3 regions of the Endozoicomonas sp. ALC013 genome follow, and region 2 is predicted to be linked to each of the others. Evidence: predicted binding sites of a transcription regulator. Region 2 holds the regulator's gene; each other region holds the start of a gene.
The links. Region 2 encodes sigma-54, which starts transcription at its own class of promoters, with help from an activator protein. Its sites were predicted from a motif close to TGGCACNNNNNTTGCTNT; they were not measured.

Region 1 (4,751 bases), on a different contig from region 2:
CTGCCGGGATATTCAGGCGAAACCCGAGGGTCTGCTCACGGTCAAAAGCAAGGGCGGGATTGGTTTCATAAAAGTGGTAGTGGGAACCCACCTGGATAGGACGGTCACCGGTATTGGCCACCGAGAGGGTCAGGGTCTCCCTGCCGACGTTAATCTCAATGGGGTCGGCAGAGGCAATCACTTCTCCTGGTATCATGATCAATCCTCAGGCTATGGGGTTATGGACGGTGACCAGCTTGGTACCATCGGGGAAGGTGGCTTCCACCTGAACCTCGTGGATCATTTCCGGAATACCGTCCATCACCTGCTCACGGGTAATCACTTCACGGCCTTCATTCATTAACTGGGCCACTGTTTTACCGTCACGGGCACCTTCCATGATATGCATGGAGATCAGCGCGATGGCTTCCGGGTAGTTCAGTTTGACCCCGCGCCCTAAACGACGCTCGGCAACCAGTGCTGCGGTATAGAGAAGCAGCTTGTCTTTTTCCCGGGGGGTAAGTTCCATAGTGAGATCCTGCTTTAATTATTCGTTAATTTAGGTATTCCAGATGCGTGGCCGACACCCTTTGCGGCCATTGAATCGTTCTCTCTCAGCTTCCCAAATCCAGGTAAAAATGGTTCTGGCCTGCTCTGATGAATCGCCCAGGTAACGCACAATAAACACACCGGCCCGCCAGGTGATGGCGGTTACCCGGTGCCAGCCTTTATCGACCAGCTGGCTGTGCAGGCCGGGTAAGTCTGGCGGGCTTTCCAGGGTGATCAGAAAGGTGCCAAAGACGGTGTGATTATCGAGCCCCAGAAGGGACATGGGCAGTGCAGACCCGGCAGCAAAATCGAGCCTGTCAAGGTAGAGCGGTGTGCTGTCCCGGGTCAGGGTGAGATGCTGGGTGAGTTGCCCTCGGGCAAACTGCTCGCCGCTGGCGGTTCGACCCAGACAGATAATATCCCAGCCTGCAAAGAGCGCATTGCCGCTCAGTTCAATGCGGGTATCAAGCTCGGTAATGGCACCGTTAAACAGGATGGTTTCCTGAGGCAGCCACTCCATGGAGGCTGAGTCGCTGACCGTGATATGCGTTGTCTGTTTTTGTAGTTGACCATTGCCGTTGAAATAGACTTTACCGGCAGCCGGGGTTGTGACCAGCCCATGGGCACCTTTTCTGATGGCAAAGCGCTGTACCAGTTCATCTCCGGCCACCAGGCCACCGGGAGGATGCAGAATATAAAGATGGGTCAGGTCTTTGCCTTCCGGCCAGAAAGGGCGTTGAATGCGCAGCGGCCCATAATGGCGGGTTCTCCCCATCAGGGTACGGCCATTCAGGTGTTTAAGTTCTACGTCTATCCCGGCACGCCAACCCGACGACGATACCTCGGCGCTATCAGGCCTGCTGCTCTGGTTGCTCTCTGTCTCACCCGATGATGCTTGCATATTACAGCCTTGTGCTTGTTCTTATCCGGGATCATTTATTGGTGATCTTTTTGATCAATGGCAAAACCTGTGCCAGACACAGTATTTCACTGAATACGTCACTTGTCGCCGACATAATACCTGACCAAATGGTCATTATGAATGCCTTGATTTGGTGCGGCATCAGTTAATGTGCCTGCAAGGCGCGCCAAAATATGGCGTACCCCCTGTTGTTTCCGGCAAATGCCTGCCGGTCTGGAAAATTCAGGGCGGAGGCTCTCTTTCCCAGCCAGCTTTCCCATGGCGCAAGCACTGAAACTGACCATGGCACACCTCTTGCTATCCCCTGTTCAGGAAACGAACAGCGAACAATCGACAGCGGGGAAGCTATGAACAACCGGTTAAACAAACTATCCAGGAACTTTTTAACGGCATCGGTGGCTACTGCCGCACTGTCATGGTCAGTAATGGCTCAGGCTGCAGACACCATTAAGGTTGGGGTGCTTCACTCCCTTTCCGGCACCATGGCCATCAGTGAAACCACGCTGAAAGATACCGTGTTGATGATGGTGGAAGAGCAGAATAAAAATGGTGGGGTGCTTGGCAAGAAGCTGGAGGCAGTGGTCGTTGACCCGGCCTCGGACTGGCCATTGTTTGCCGAGAAAGCCAGGGAGCTGCTGGTTAAAGAAGACGTCGATGTTATTTTTGGCGGCTGGACTTCCGTGTCCCGCAAATCGGTACTGCCGGTGGTGGAAGAACTGAATGGTCTGATGTTCTACCCGGTTCAGTATGAAGGGGAAGAGTCCTCGAAAAATGTGTTTTATACCGGCGCGGCACCCAACCAGCAGGCCATTCCGGCGGTGGATTACCTGATGAGCGAAGAGGGGGGTGCGGTCACCCGTTTCGTTCTGGCCGGTACCGACTATGTTTATCCAAGAACCACCAACAAAATTCTGGAATCCTACCTGAAAAGCAAAGGCATCAAAGATGCTGACATTATGATCAATTATACGCCGTTCGGTCACTCAGACTGGCAGACCATTGTTTCTGATATCAAAAAGTTTGGTAATACCGGTAAAAAGACCGCGGTGATTTCCACCATCAATGGCGATGCCAATGTTCCATTCTACAAGGAACTGGGAAACCAGGGGGTTTCGGCTGAAGAGATTCCGGTGATTGCTTTTTCGGTGGGTGAAGAAGAACTTTCCGGCATTGATACCGGGCCACTGGTAGGTCACCTGGCGGCATGGAACTATTTCATGAGTGCTGAAAGTGACACCAACGATGAATTTATTGAAACATGGCAGTCTTTTATCAAGGATGAAGAGCGAGTTGCCAATGACCCGATGGAAGCCACTTACATCGGCTTCAATATGTGGGTTGAGGCGGTTGAGAAGGCCGGTACCACCAACGTTGATTCAGTGCGTTCAGCGATGTATGGCATTACCGTTCCTAACCTGACCGGTGGCACAGCGGTGATGAATACCAACCACCATCTGACCAAGCCGGTATTGATTGGTGAAATTCAGGATGATGGTCAGTTCGAGATTGTCTGGGAAACCAAAGGTGGCGTTATTGGCGACGCCTGGACCGATTTTCTGCCGGAAAGTTCCAAAATTGTTGCCGACTGGTCGGCACCGGTTCAATGCGGCAACTATAACCTGGAAACCGGCGTCTGCTCCGGCCAGAACTACTGATTTATAAAGATAGAGTAACGATCAGGCCCTCCCTATCCCGCAAGGGAGGGACATATAAGGATGTATTATGAATCAGAACTTCCGGCAGATGGTTCACAGTCTGCCAGCACGCTTTCTCCTGTTCCTGCTGCTGATTTTATCGCGGCCGGTGTTGGCGGTGTTGCCCGAAGACCTTAAACCATTATTAAGCAAAAGTTCCTGGGGACAGCTGGAAGCTGTGATCACGTCCCTGGCGGAAGAAGGCAGCGAGTCCAGCCAACAGATTCTGGAACATTGGCTCAATGGCAAACTGTTTGTTGAGAAACAGCATAAACGACTGGTGTTCGCCGAAAAGACGCCGGATAAACAGTATCGGATTTTTGACCCTTTCCCTGCCCAGGGGGAGTTGCAAGGTGCGTCTTCAGTCCTTGGCACAGTAAAGAAAAGAGCGCTGAAAAAAGTAAGAATTAATAATCAACTGCGCTCAATCATTAAAACAGCACTGGCATCCTGGGACTTGAAAGCCAGTGACCCACAAACCCGCATAAATGCCATATACGCCTCTCTGAAAACGCTGGATAGCAAAACGCTGGGTACACTCAGAACTTTGAGGGCCAGCGAAGAGAATCAGGGAGTTATCAATGCCCTGGATATGGCCCTGGCTCTGGATCGCTTGCAGACGGGTTCGATCAGTGCACAAATAGCAGCGGTTGAGGTGCTCACCCGTTCTGATCACCCCTTTATTCGTTCCGCACTGGCGGAGGCAGTAACCGCTACGGACCATACCGCGCTGGCACAAACCATCACAACGGCACTGGCCGAAATTGACCAGCGACAGCAGTACTATACCGTGGCTGAAAATATCTTCTTTGGCTTGAGTCTTGGCTCTGTGCTGTTGCTGTCGGCTATCGGGCTGGCGATTACTTTCGGGGTGATGGGCGTGATTAATATGGCCCATGGGGAGATGATGATGCTCGGTGCTTATACGACGTTCGTCATTCAGTCACTATTTCCGGAACTCATTGACCAGTCCCTGTTTATTGCCATCCCCCTGGCCTTTCTGGTTGCCGGTGCTACCGGGGTCCTTATTGAGTGGCTGGTTATCCGCCATCTCTATGGTCGTCCCCTGGAAACCCTGCTGGCGACCTTTGGTATCAGCCTGATTCTTCAGCAGGCGGTAAGAACGATTTTTTCACCATTGAATCAGGAAGTGGCCACACCCGCCTGGATGAGTGGCTCGTGGGTAATTAATGAGGCACTGTCGCTCACCTGGAACCGTTTATACATTGTTGGCTTCAGTCTGCTGGTGTTTATGGTGCTGCTGCTGGTGATGCGTCACAGCCGCTTTGGCCTGAATATCCGCGCAGTGACCCAGAACCGCGCCATGGCCAGTTCCATGGGTATTCCTACCGGCCGGGTGGATGCCCTGACCTTTGGCCTGGGCTCCGGTATTGCCGGTGTGGCGGGCGTCGCCCTGTCGCAGTTGACCAATGTTGGGCCAAACCTGGGTCAGAATTACATTATCGACTCCTTCATGGTGGTGGTGTTCGGTGGCGTAGGGAGCCTGTGGGGCACCTTGGTCGCCGCCATGGGACTGGGTGTGGTGAATAAGTTTCTGGAGCCCTGGGCTGGTGCCGTGGTTGCCAAGATTCTGGTATTGGTATTCA
Region 2 (4,751 bases):
CGCCCCTGAACGCTCAAACCGGCTGATTTCCCGCAGGACAATATCCCCATGCGTTATGCCCACCAGTTCCTGAACACTTACAACACGACGAACGCCGTCTTACATGCGTTCCAGCTGGATAATGGCATCCACTGCTGAAGCGATCAGCTCTACCACGACATCACCATCCAGCCCCATACCACTCATGGCCGCCATACTCTTCAGTCGTCGTACGGCATCCCTCGGTGAATTGGCGTGCAGTGTGGTCATGGAACCGTCATGGCCGGTATTCATGGCGGTCAGCATGTCGATAAACTCAGCCCCCCGCACCTCGCCCACCACAATCCGATCCGGTCGCATCCGCAGACTGTTGCGCACCAGATCCCGCAGGGTCACTTCCCCCTCCCCTTCAATATTGGGGGGGCGACTTTCCAGCCGCAACACATGGGGTTGCTGTAAAAAATAGGACACCCATAAATTTACCTCTGGAAAGCGGGCAATGAAATATGCGTGTCCTTGAATTTTTTTAAACTGAACTTTTTTGTTTCTTGCCTGCCTTTTTTGCCTTAAGCACAAATACACATGGAAATTATGAATCTATTTTTCGATTACCCGATTCAGTTCTCAACAGCGTTAGTGGTTCTGATATTAATGCTACAAGGTAAGCGGTTTCTCGCAATGTATGTTTTTTACGGTGTAGCTGTTCTATTGTACGTTGTTAAGGCGGTAGGTTTTGACCAATTCTTAGCCGGAGTATTTGTTGGAGTTTTTGCTAGTGGAGAAAAGGACACCCACTTTTATCTACCAAGTCAACTCACTGCGGCTTTTGAGACAACCCAGTGTGGAAAAGCGTTGGTACCCATGCTGCACTGAGCGGGATGTCGGGTATCAGGGCTTTCCTGAACTAGAGCAACGCAGGATCATATTAAAAAAACGCCCCCGCCAGGCGGGGGAGAAAAGGATCAGACAAACAAAATCAGATGCAGCGCCATACCAACCACAAACGCACCAATCATCGGTACCGAGGTTCTTTTCACCACTTCAAACGGTGAGATTTTGGCAATACCGGCACAGGCCATAATGACCGCCGAGATGGGGGACATGGAACGGCCCATGGAAGCGGCAAAGTTCATGGGCAGCAGCATGGCCACCGCAGGCACACCAAAGCTTTTGGCAACTTCTGGTGCCAGGGTGGCAAATGACAGGAAGGCTGCATTGCCAGAGCCCATCATAATGGCCGCAACAGCAATCAGCATGGCCATAAACAGCGTCATACCGGCAGCACCGATACCCAGCCCCTGGGCAGAACCGAGCAGGGAGTCAATGGCACCAATATGTTTTAACCCTGTGGCAAAAATTTCAGCACCGATAATCAGACCTACCACCGGACCAAAAACAGCACCCATACCATTGAGGAATTGATCAAAGCCATCAAGGGACTGTTTCATTTTCCGGGTACGGATCACTTCACAGAACATGCCGGCAAATACGCTGATCAGCATGGCCATGACCAGGTTCATTTTGATGGACGACACCATCATTTTGGAAAAGATCAACAACAGGAAGAAAGGAATCATGGGCAGCAGCGCATAGAATGCCGGGGCCGGGTCTTTCTTGTCACCGTCTGTATGTTCGATGCCCTCGCCCACATGCTCGGCAACCCTGTAGCCATCTTTCAGGTCACACCGACGCTGCCAGACAAAGTGCAGGGCCGCCGCCACCAGCGCCATGGGGACGGTGATCCAGGCCTGATAATCCAGGAAGTATTCGGTAATTTCCAGTCCGGACTGGCTGGCGGCAAAGTTGGCATTCACCTGGGTGACACCGATTTCAAACGCCGCCGGAGAAGCGATCACGGCAACCGCTGAAGCCGGGCTTAAACCGATATTTCTCAGCACCGGATACAGCGTCACCATCAACAGCAAACCGAGACCCGTTGCCGAGGTGACGAACATTTGCAGCACAACACTGAGCAGATAACACAGTGCCAGTACCATATAAGGTGAGCGAAAACGGCTGATGGGCTTAACGGCCAGTCGAACCAGCGCTTCTGAGGCACCGATATGGGACATGTAGCTGGCAAAACCACCACAGGCCATGATGGTCAGACCCAGGCTGGCCATGCGGAAGCTGAATACCGTGTTCATCAGTTGAAACAGGTCAAAGGGGATAAAACCGGTGGCCTTGGCCGCTGGCAGAATGTCTTTTATCCCCATCAACGCGGCGGCACTTAGCAGGACAATACCGGCAATAGCCAGCGAGGCTGATGCACTGTAGTTCTTCACGATGGCGTATATAACCAGTGCAACTACGGGTATGACGATGAGTATATCCACAGGGGAATCCTGAAAATGGCTAAATTTCGCGCAGGTTATTTCTTGAACTTTTGGTTGTAAATGACCAATGTCAAATAATGATCGGGTAGTTTTTTTTAACCATTCTGACAGTCGTTATGACCGAACTTTAAAGGCGGAAAGCGCTTATAAGCCACACAAAAACACACGTAATTTCATCGTATTCAATCTTTGCACATTTTTTGCTAAAGCTATGGTTTCAGAAACGTCTATGGGTTTATAATCAGCCGCACATGGAGAGTAAGCCTCTGCAGCCTCCACGGACAACGAAGTAAAGGTATACGGTTGCCTATGAAGCCTTCCTTACAGCTCAAGATGGGCCAGCAGTTGACCATGACGCCGCAGCTGCAACAGGCCATCCGGCTGCTACAGCTATCGACCTTGGATCTTCAGCAGGAGATTCAGGAGGCCCTGGAGTCCAACCCCATGCTGGAGTCCGACGATAGCCAGACAGAGGACACCGCCAGCAGCACTGAAGGACGGGAAGAGCTCGTTGATCTGAGCGAAAAAGCCTCAGAACCTGAGCCTCAGGAGATGGCGGAATGGTCAGACAGCATTCCCAATGAACTGCCCGTGGACTCCGCCTGGGACGACGTGTATTCCAGCCTGCCGGCCAGCAGCGGTGACGATGATTATGACCCCCTGGCAAAATCCTCCGCTGTGGAGTCACTTCAGGATCACCTGGAATGGCAACTGGATATGGTGCCCATGAGCGACCGGGACCGGCTGATTGGTCTGGCGATCATCGAGGCGGTTAATCCGGATGGGTATTTAACCTGCACGCTGGATGACCTGTTTGTCTCTCTTCAATCCCAACTGGACGATCTGGAGATTGAAGAGATCCATGTGCTGCAACACCGGGTGCAACAATTCGATCCGGTGGGTTGTGGCAGTGTTGACCTTAGAGAGTGCCTGTTGGTTCAACTTCGTCAGCTGCCGCCCTCAACACCCCATTTCAACAATGCAGAAAAACTGCTCACCCGTTACCTTGAGTCCCTTGGCACCCGTGATTATGCCAGCATCATGCGTCATGCCAAACTGAAAGAAGACCAGCTGCGAGAAGCCCTCAGCCTGATTCAGAGCTTCCACCCAAAACCCGGCAGCACCATTGATCAGACAGAAGCCGAATATGTGGTTCCGGATATATCCGTCCGGAAAATCAGGGAACGCTGGACGGTGGAACTGAATTCCGACGCCCTGCCCAAACTGCGTATTAATAATAATTATGCGTCCATGGTTCAGAGAGCCAATAACAGCCGCGACAATGTGTTCATGAAGAACCATCTGCAAGAAGCCCGCTGGTTTTTGAAAAACCTGCAAAGTCGCAATGAAACATTGATGAAAGTGGCGAGCCAGATTATTACCTATCAGCAGGAGTTCCTGGAAAAAGGGGATGAAGCCATGAAACCCCTGGTGCTGGCGGATATTGCCGAGGCGGTGGGGATGCATGAGTCGACGATATCCCGGGTCACTACTCAGAAGTACATGCATACTCCCCGGGGTGTTTACGAGCTGAAGTACTTTTTTTCCAGCCATGTCAGCACCACGGAAGGGGGGGAGTGTTCCTCCACGGCCATTCGGGCCCATATCCGCAAACTTATTGCTGAAGAGACACCGCGCAAGCCCCTCAGTGACAATAAAATTGCAGCGATTCTGGGGGATCAGGGCATCAAGGTAGCAAGGCGCACCATTGCCAAATACCGTGAGTCCATGAATATTCCGCCATCCAATGAGCGTAAGCAGTTAGTGCCTTAGTACATCATTTTGAGGAGTTTGATGTGTGCAATCTCCGTTTACCCTGAGCGTCCTTCGGCTCCGCTTGGATGCACGGACGGAAGGTGATTGGCACAGTCTTTATTCAGGGCATGGTGCTTACGCCCTTCGACTCCGCTCAGGACGAATGGAGTTTGGATGTCATTGATAGGTATTGATAAGGGACGCCCATCAATCACATTGAAACAGTGTTCCGGAATTTTTTACACAAGCTCCGTTGATACACCGTTCAAAAAGCAGTTTTTTTTGTCTCAGGGCATTCCAAGCTGCACCGACAGTGATAGAATCGAACTCAGCCAGTACGAAAAATCCCGCGGACTGGTGATTATCTGGATAATGGGATTCAGGAGAGCGTTACATGCAAGTCAACATCAGTGGGCATCATGTCGAGGTAACAGAAGCTCTGCACGACTATGTGATCAAAAGACTGGAGCGTCTTGGTTCACATTTTGACCATATCACCAATGTACAGGTGACCCTGAGCGTCGAAAAGCTGGTGCAGAAAGCAGAAGCCGTTTTGCATACCCGCGGGGCCGAGATTAATGCCACCGCCGAGCACGAAGACATGTACGCAGCCATTGACCTGCTCTCGGACAAGTTGGATCGGCAGCTGGTTAAACGAAAAGAGAAAGCCCTGGACAGGCA
Region 3 (4,751 bases), on a different contig from region 2:
TTCCTGGGTGGAGCAGTCGTGGGTTTTGCTCAAGGGGCTTACCAGGCCTGTTTAACCGAGGCGTATGTTGCAATTCATACTTGTATTGAGAACAGATCGATCAGCATGGTACCAGGTCAGCCAAATGTCATCACTGCCAAGGATGAAATCCCTGGTGATCAGCGTCCCGTTGAGTCTGGAAGTAAACACTGACGGTCCGCCTGCTGTAGCTCGTTAATTACTGCGCCGGTTTATCAGGGGCTTTACCTCCATTGGGGTTAACCCGGATATTTCATAAACGTGCTCCCGCTCTCGCTTGACCTTTGCCGCTCTAAGGGAGTTTTGTTCAGTCGACCACACTCCCCGGTACGGCGCTCCCTCACAAAATCCCATAGAGCGACAAGGTCCTTCGCGAGATTCGGGGCAGTTTATGAAACATCCGGGTCAAGCCATCTGCAGCTTCACGGATAACCGGATGATGCGGCTATTGAAATTAACATCCGTACCAGCTTTTCTGCAGGCAGTGATGCTATTGACGTTCAGTTAGTACGATTTTACCGCTCCCTTGAGTTCATTAGTGAACTTTTTCAATTATCCAAAGTCAAAATGTGTGATCAATAATAAAAAAATTTCTTTTAATACTATAAATTTCTAATTTTTGAGAGTTCATTATGAACCCCGTAACCCATATTTCCGGCACCGGCAGTGCACAAATTGATATTTCTGGCACATCAGAGGGAGTAAGCAATGCAAGTGGTTCTGGCAATGAACGCCAGACTGCTACTCCCTGGTACCGAACAGAGAAGGCAAAAACTGTCTGGCGGGGGCTAACCATTATCTCCGCTGGTGTAGCCCTGGGGATAGGTGGTGAGTCACTGATTAATTATCTTTGGAAACGGGATGGGGTTATACCAACGTACACGGATGATACTCCGCAGCCAATCATGGGGGCCAGCCTAGGCTTTTTAGCAGGGAGTATTATTTTCTTACTCGATGAGCGTCGCCGCACAATACAGGAAAATTCTCTGGCAAGCAGATCAATCAGTGTGTCATCGAGTCAATCAGAGGTCTTCAACACCCGGGTTCAAATTTCGGATCTGGACTCCACTGATAGGGCAAGTAGAGTCTGATATCCTTAGCCCGGATATTTCATAAACGTGCTCCCGATCTCGCTTGTCCTTTGCCGCTCTAAGGGAGTTTTGCTCAGTCGACCGTACTCCCCGGTACGGCGCTCCCTCACAAAATCCCTTAGAGCGACAAAGTCTGGCGCGAGATTCGGGGCAGTTTATGAAATATCCGGGCTAGCTTATTAACTACTGGTTTATCAGGGGCTTTGGCCTCTACTGAAGTTGAGCCATATGCTGCGTTACCAGGAAACTGATGTGCCCGGGCGTGCCGGGCGCGATGACCAGATAACGCGCTCACTGTGCCGAACGATCCATGAGATCACCGGGTGCCTGAAACCAGCCATAGGGTTTGATAGGGCTTTAACTGTTCAGAGGTAAAGGTCTTGCCGCTAAGCAGGTCAAGACGGCCTTGGTATTTTTTTGCATTTATGTCCAAATGAGTTGCCGTCAGATTATGAATGGCAACCAGGCTTCTGTCCGTTTTGGGCTCAGTCCTGGAAAAGGCCAGAATGCCCGGTGCGATATCAATGATTTGCTGAGGGCAGTCCGGGTGAAAACAGCGCTCTTTTCGGCGAATTCCAATAATGGTTTTCAGGGTTTTAAAGACCATGCTCTGCATTGAGACGGGGTTTTCCAGTTCTGTGCGCAGTTCTTCAATATCCCATTTACGGCGATTGATGGATCGGGTGCGGCCAGATCGTTCAACGCCGACAATATCGTTCGGAGTCGCCAGCAGGCTATGAATATAGATGGCCGGAATACCTTTCATGCCGAGCATAATGATTTGTGAGCAGAGAAAGCGTTGTGCCTGCCAGTGATCCTCGCCACGGCGTGTGCCTTTCATGGCGTCAAATAGAGAGATATTGATCTCATAAGGTTTTTCGCTTTGATCCTGTAGTGTGCGCATGCTGACGAACCCGCCAAAACGGTGCATGCTGTCCACCAGTTCGGCGACTTCACTGTCGGGGACGAGCCCTTCAAGCGGTCGCAGCCCAATGCCATCATGGGAGGCGGTGAAATTCAGTGTTGTGCAACCCTCAGGGTATTCCGGTAATGCCCTTGCCCAGTGCGCCAGGTATTTTTCTGTGCCCCGGTTTAGTGCATGGAGTATCAGTGGCGGCAGTGCAAACTGGTACACCAAATGCGCCTCATCGCCCCGGGCGAAATAGCTGAAGTTTTCCGGGTCAGGTACATTGGTTTCGGTTATCAGTAATGCACCGGGGCGAACCTGTTCAATAATCAGCCGCATTACTTTGACCATGGCGTGGGTTTCCGGCAGATGTACGCAGGCTGTATTGAGCTTCTTCCATAGGAAAGCTATGGCATCAAGACGCACTACGCTGGTACCCCGGGCAAGATAGAAAAGCACAATATCGACCATTTTTATCAGTACATCCGGGTTTTTGAAGTTAAGGTCGATCTGGTCCTCACTGAAGGTGGCCCAGACGTGGCGGGTTCCCCGGCGTGTCTGGGTGGGAACCAGCAGGGGGGAGTTTCTGGGGCGGGTGACCATGGTGAGATCTGTGGATGGATCTTCCTCAATAAAGTAGTCCCGCCCAGGCTGGATGCCGCTGACAAAATCCGCAAACCACAGGCTTTCCCGGGATACGTGGTTGATAACCAGGTCGGTCATTAACCGATAGCGCTCAGCGATGGCCCTGACGTTATTCCAGTCACCAAGAGCAGGGTTAACCTGCAGATAATCAATGATGGAGAATCCATCATCAGAACTGTAGGGGAAATAAGGCAGTATATGCACGGTGGAGATCAGCTGCCGGATGTGCCTGCCAAGGAATTCACTGAGTACTTTCAGTGGTGGTTTCCCATGCTCTGTGAGGCTGTCGCCATAAGTGATCAGATAGATATCCTGCTCTGACCAGGCGTCAAAACTTTTCGGTTCATGGTTGTGCAGAAAGTACTCAACCCGGCGGACGATGATACTGGCGAGGTCATCCGATTGATCACCATAAGGGATGTGAAGAAGCCTGGATAGCGATTGATGAAATGACGCAAAGATAGGGGGATAGCTTTGCAAAATGCCTCTCCTGTAATAGCAGCGTTATGGTGTTCTGATTCACGTTCTTAATATCAGGAGCATGAGTTGTGCCATGTAACATTGGCATATTATTCGACCATATTTACGGGTATATGATAGTGATATAACCCGTTATCTAAAAAATTTTCGCGATATATCACTTTAAGGTATTGAACTATTTTTTGTCATAATGGTCAAAAATTACACATGGCAATTTTTGCAATATGCGTCATTTAATAACCATGATGGCAGCCCTTAACTTTTGTGTATTGTGCATCCCGATAACAGGAAGAAAAAATGAATGTCCCACCAGCAGGTTCATTACAACTTGATACTGCCCTTAAACCCGGCCCTCCAGCTGATGCTCAAGCCGTTCTCAGTAAGTCAGGCCTGGTAAGTCTGGTCATGGAAAAACTGAGTTTTATCAAACTTCACCATGGTGACGAAGCAGAGAAGCAGAGTGTTAAAGCATTGTATGAGCGTCTGATATCCGAATACCCTGGAGCCGCCACCATTGAAGAGCCGCCCTGTATTACACGAGCACCGGGCGAAAGTGATAAGCACTTTCTTAAAAGATTTATCTTGGAGGTTATCACTCAATACCCGCTGTTGAAATTTCAGGAGGTCAATAGCCGAGATGAGGCAGAGCAATCAAGCCATAATCTAACTCATTTCTATGACACAGTTAATCATGTAGATATCAAAATCTGTAAAATATCTGAAGTCATCGAAAGTGTGAAAATACTGGCCAGTATGTACAAATATCCCTGGATCGATCATTTAAGAAAAGATCAACACAAATGGGGCGAATATTCCGGTCTGCTTAACGGTGATTTATTCATTTCAGCCGGATCAGCTGACGTGGTGGATTTATCGCATAAGAGGGTGATGAAACGACTGAAAAAGGCAAATGCCCGTACCAGCTACTCTCCGCTGTTCTTTTTTCGCAATGAAGACAGCCTCCAGAAAGGTATGTTGATAATCTGTAGATCTACTGACCCTAACCCCAAAAGGGAAATGGGTATATTCATTCGATCTATCAAGCAGAAGTCATAGATAAGAGCAGGTTTCACCCAACGATTGGGTCGACTATAAAGAAAGCTTCGGAAGATGCAAACCGGAACCTGCTATTGCAAAATGCCTCTCCTGAAATAGCAGCGTTATGGAGTTTTGATTCACGTTCTTAATATCAGGAGCATGAGTTGTGCCATGTAACATTGGCATATTATTCGCCCCGCCTTTACGGAATGATGATAGTGACATTCCCCGCTATCTCCAACTTTTTTGCGATATATCACTTTAAGGTTTTGAACTATTTTTTGTCAGAATGGTCAAAAATCATGCTTGGCAATTTTGTAATATGCGCCAGGCAATTGCCATAATTGCAGCCCTTAACTTTTGTGTATTGCGACCCCGATAACAGGAAGAAAAAATGAACGTCACACCAACTGGTTCACCAAATGTTGATCCTGCTGATAAATCCCCTCCTCCAGATTATGATCAAGCCGTTCCCAGCAGGTTAGGACTGGTTAGGCTGGTCACAAGACAGCTGAGTCATATCAAACTTCACCAAGGTGACATAGAAGAGAAGTTGAGTGTTCAAGAATTGC

Region 1: the regulator sigma-54 is predicted to act here: its motif matches at 1,487-1,504, upstream of ACO6V1_RS18585 (urease accessory protein UreD).
Region 3: the regulator sigma-54 is predicted to act here: its motif matches at 3,198-3,215, upstream of ACO6V1_RS11280 (sugar phosphorylase).

What each region holds. Positions count from the first base shown of each region.
Region 1 covers NZ_JBLYNS010000127.1:6,193-10,943, reverse strand. The annotation lists gene ACO6V1_RS18595 (urease subunit beta) at 1-196, opposite strand, end outside; gene ACO6V1_RS18590 (urease subunit gamma) at 206-508, opposite strand; gene ACO6V1_RS18585 (urease accessory protein UreD) at 539-1,429, opposite strand; gene urtA (urea ABC transporter substrate-binding protein) at 1,876-3,105, shown strand; gene urtB (urea ABC transporter permease subunit UrtB) at 3,173-4,751, shown strand, end outside.
Region 2 covers NZ_JBLYNS010000064.1:3,790-8,540, forward strand. The annotation lists gene ACO6V1_RS12985 (hypothetical protein) at 1-63, opposite strand, end outside; gene ACO6V1_RS12990 (ATPase, T2SS/T4P/T4SS family) at 100-450, opposite strand; gene ACO6V1_RS12995 (hypothetical protein) at 562-852, shown strand; gene dcuC (C4-dicarboxylate transporter DcuC) at 942-2,315, opposite strand; gene ACO6V1_RS13005 (RNA polymerase factor sigma-54) at 2,625-4,088, shown strand; gene hpf (ribosome hibernation-promoting factor, HPF/YfiA family) at 4,465-4,751, shown strand, end outside.
Region 3 covers NZ_JBLYNS010000050.1:20,852-25,602, reverse strand. The annotation lists gene ACO6V1_RS11290 (hypothetical protein) at 1-192, shown strand, start outside; gene ACO6V1_RS11285 (hypothetical protein) at 651-1,109, shown strand; gene ACO6V1_RS11280 (sugar phosphorylase) at 1,426-3,141, opposite strand; gene ACO6V1_RS11275 (hypothetical protein) at 3,439-4,197, shown strand; gene ACO6V1_RS11270 (hypothetical protein) at 4,574-4,751, shown strand, end outside.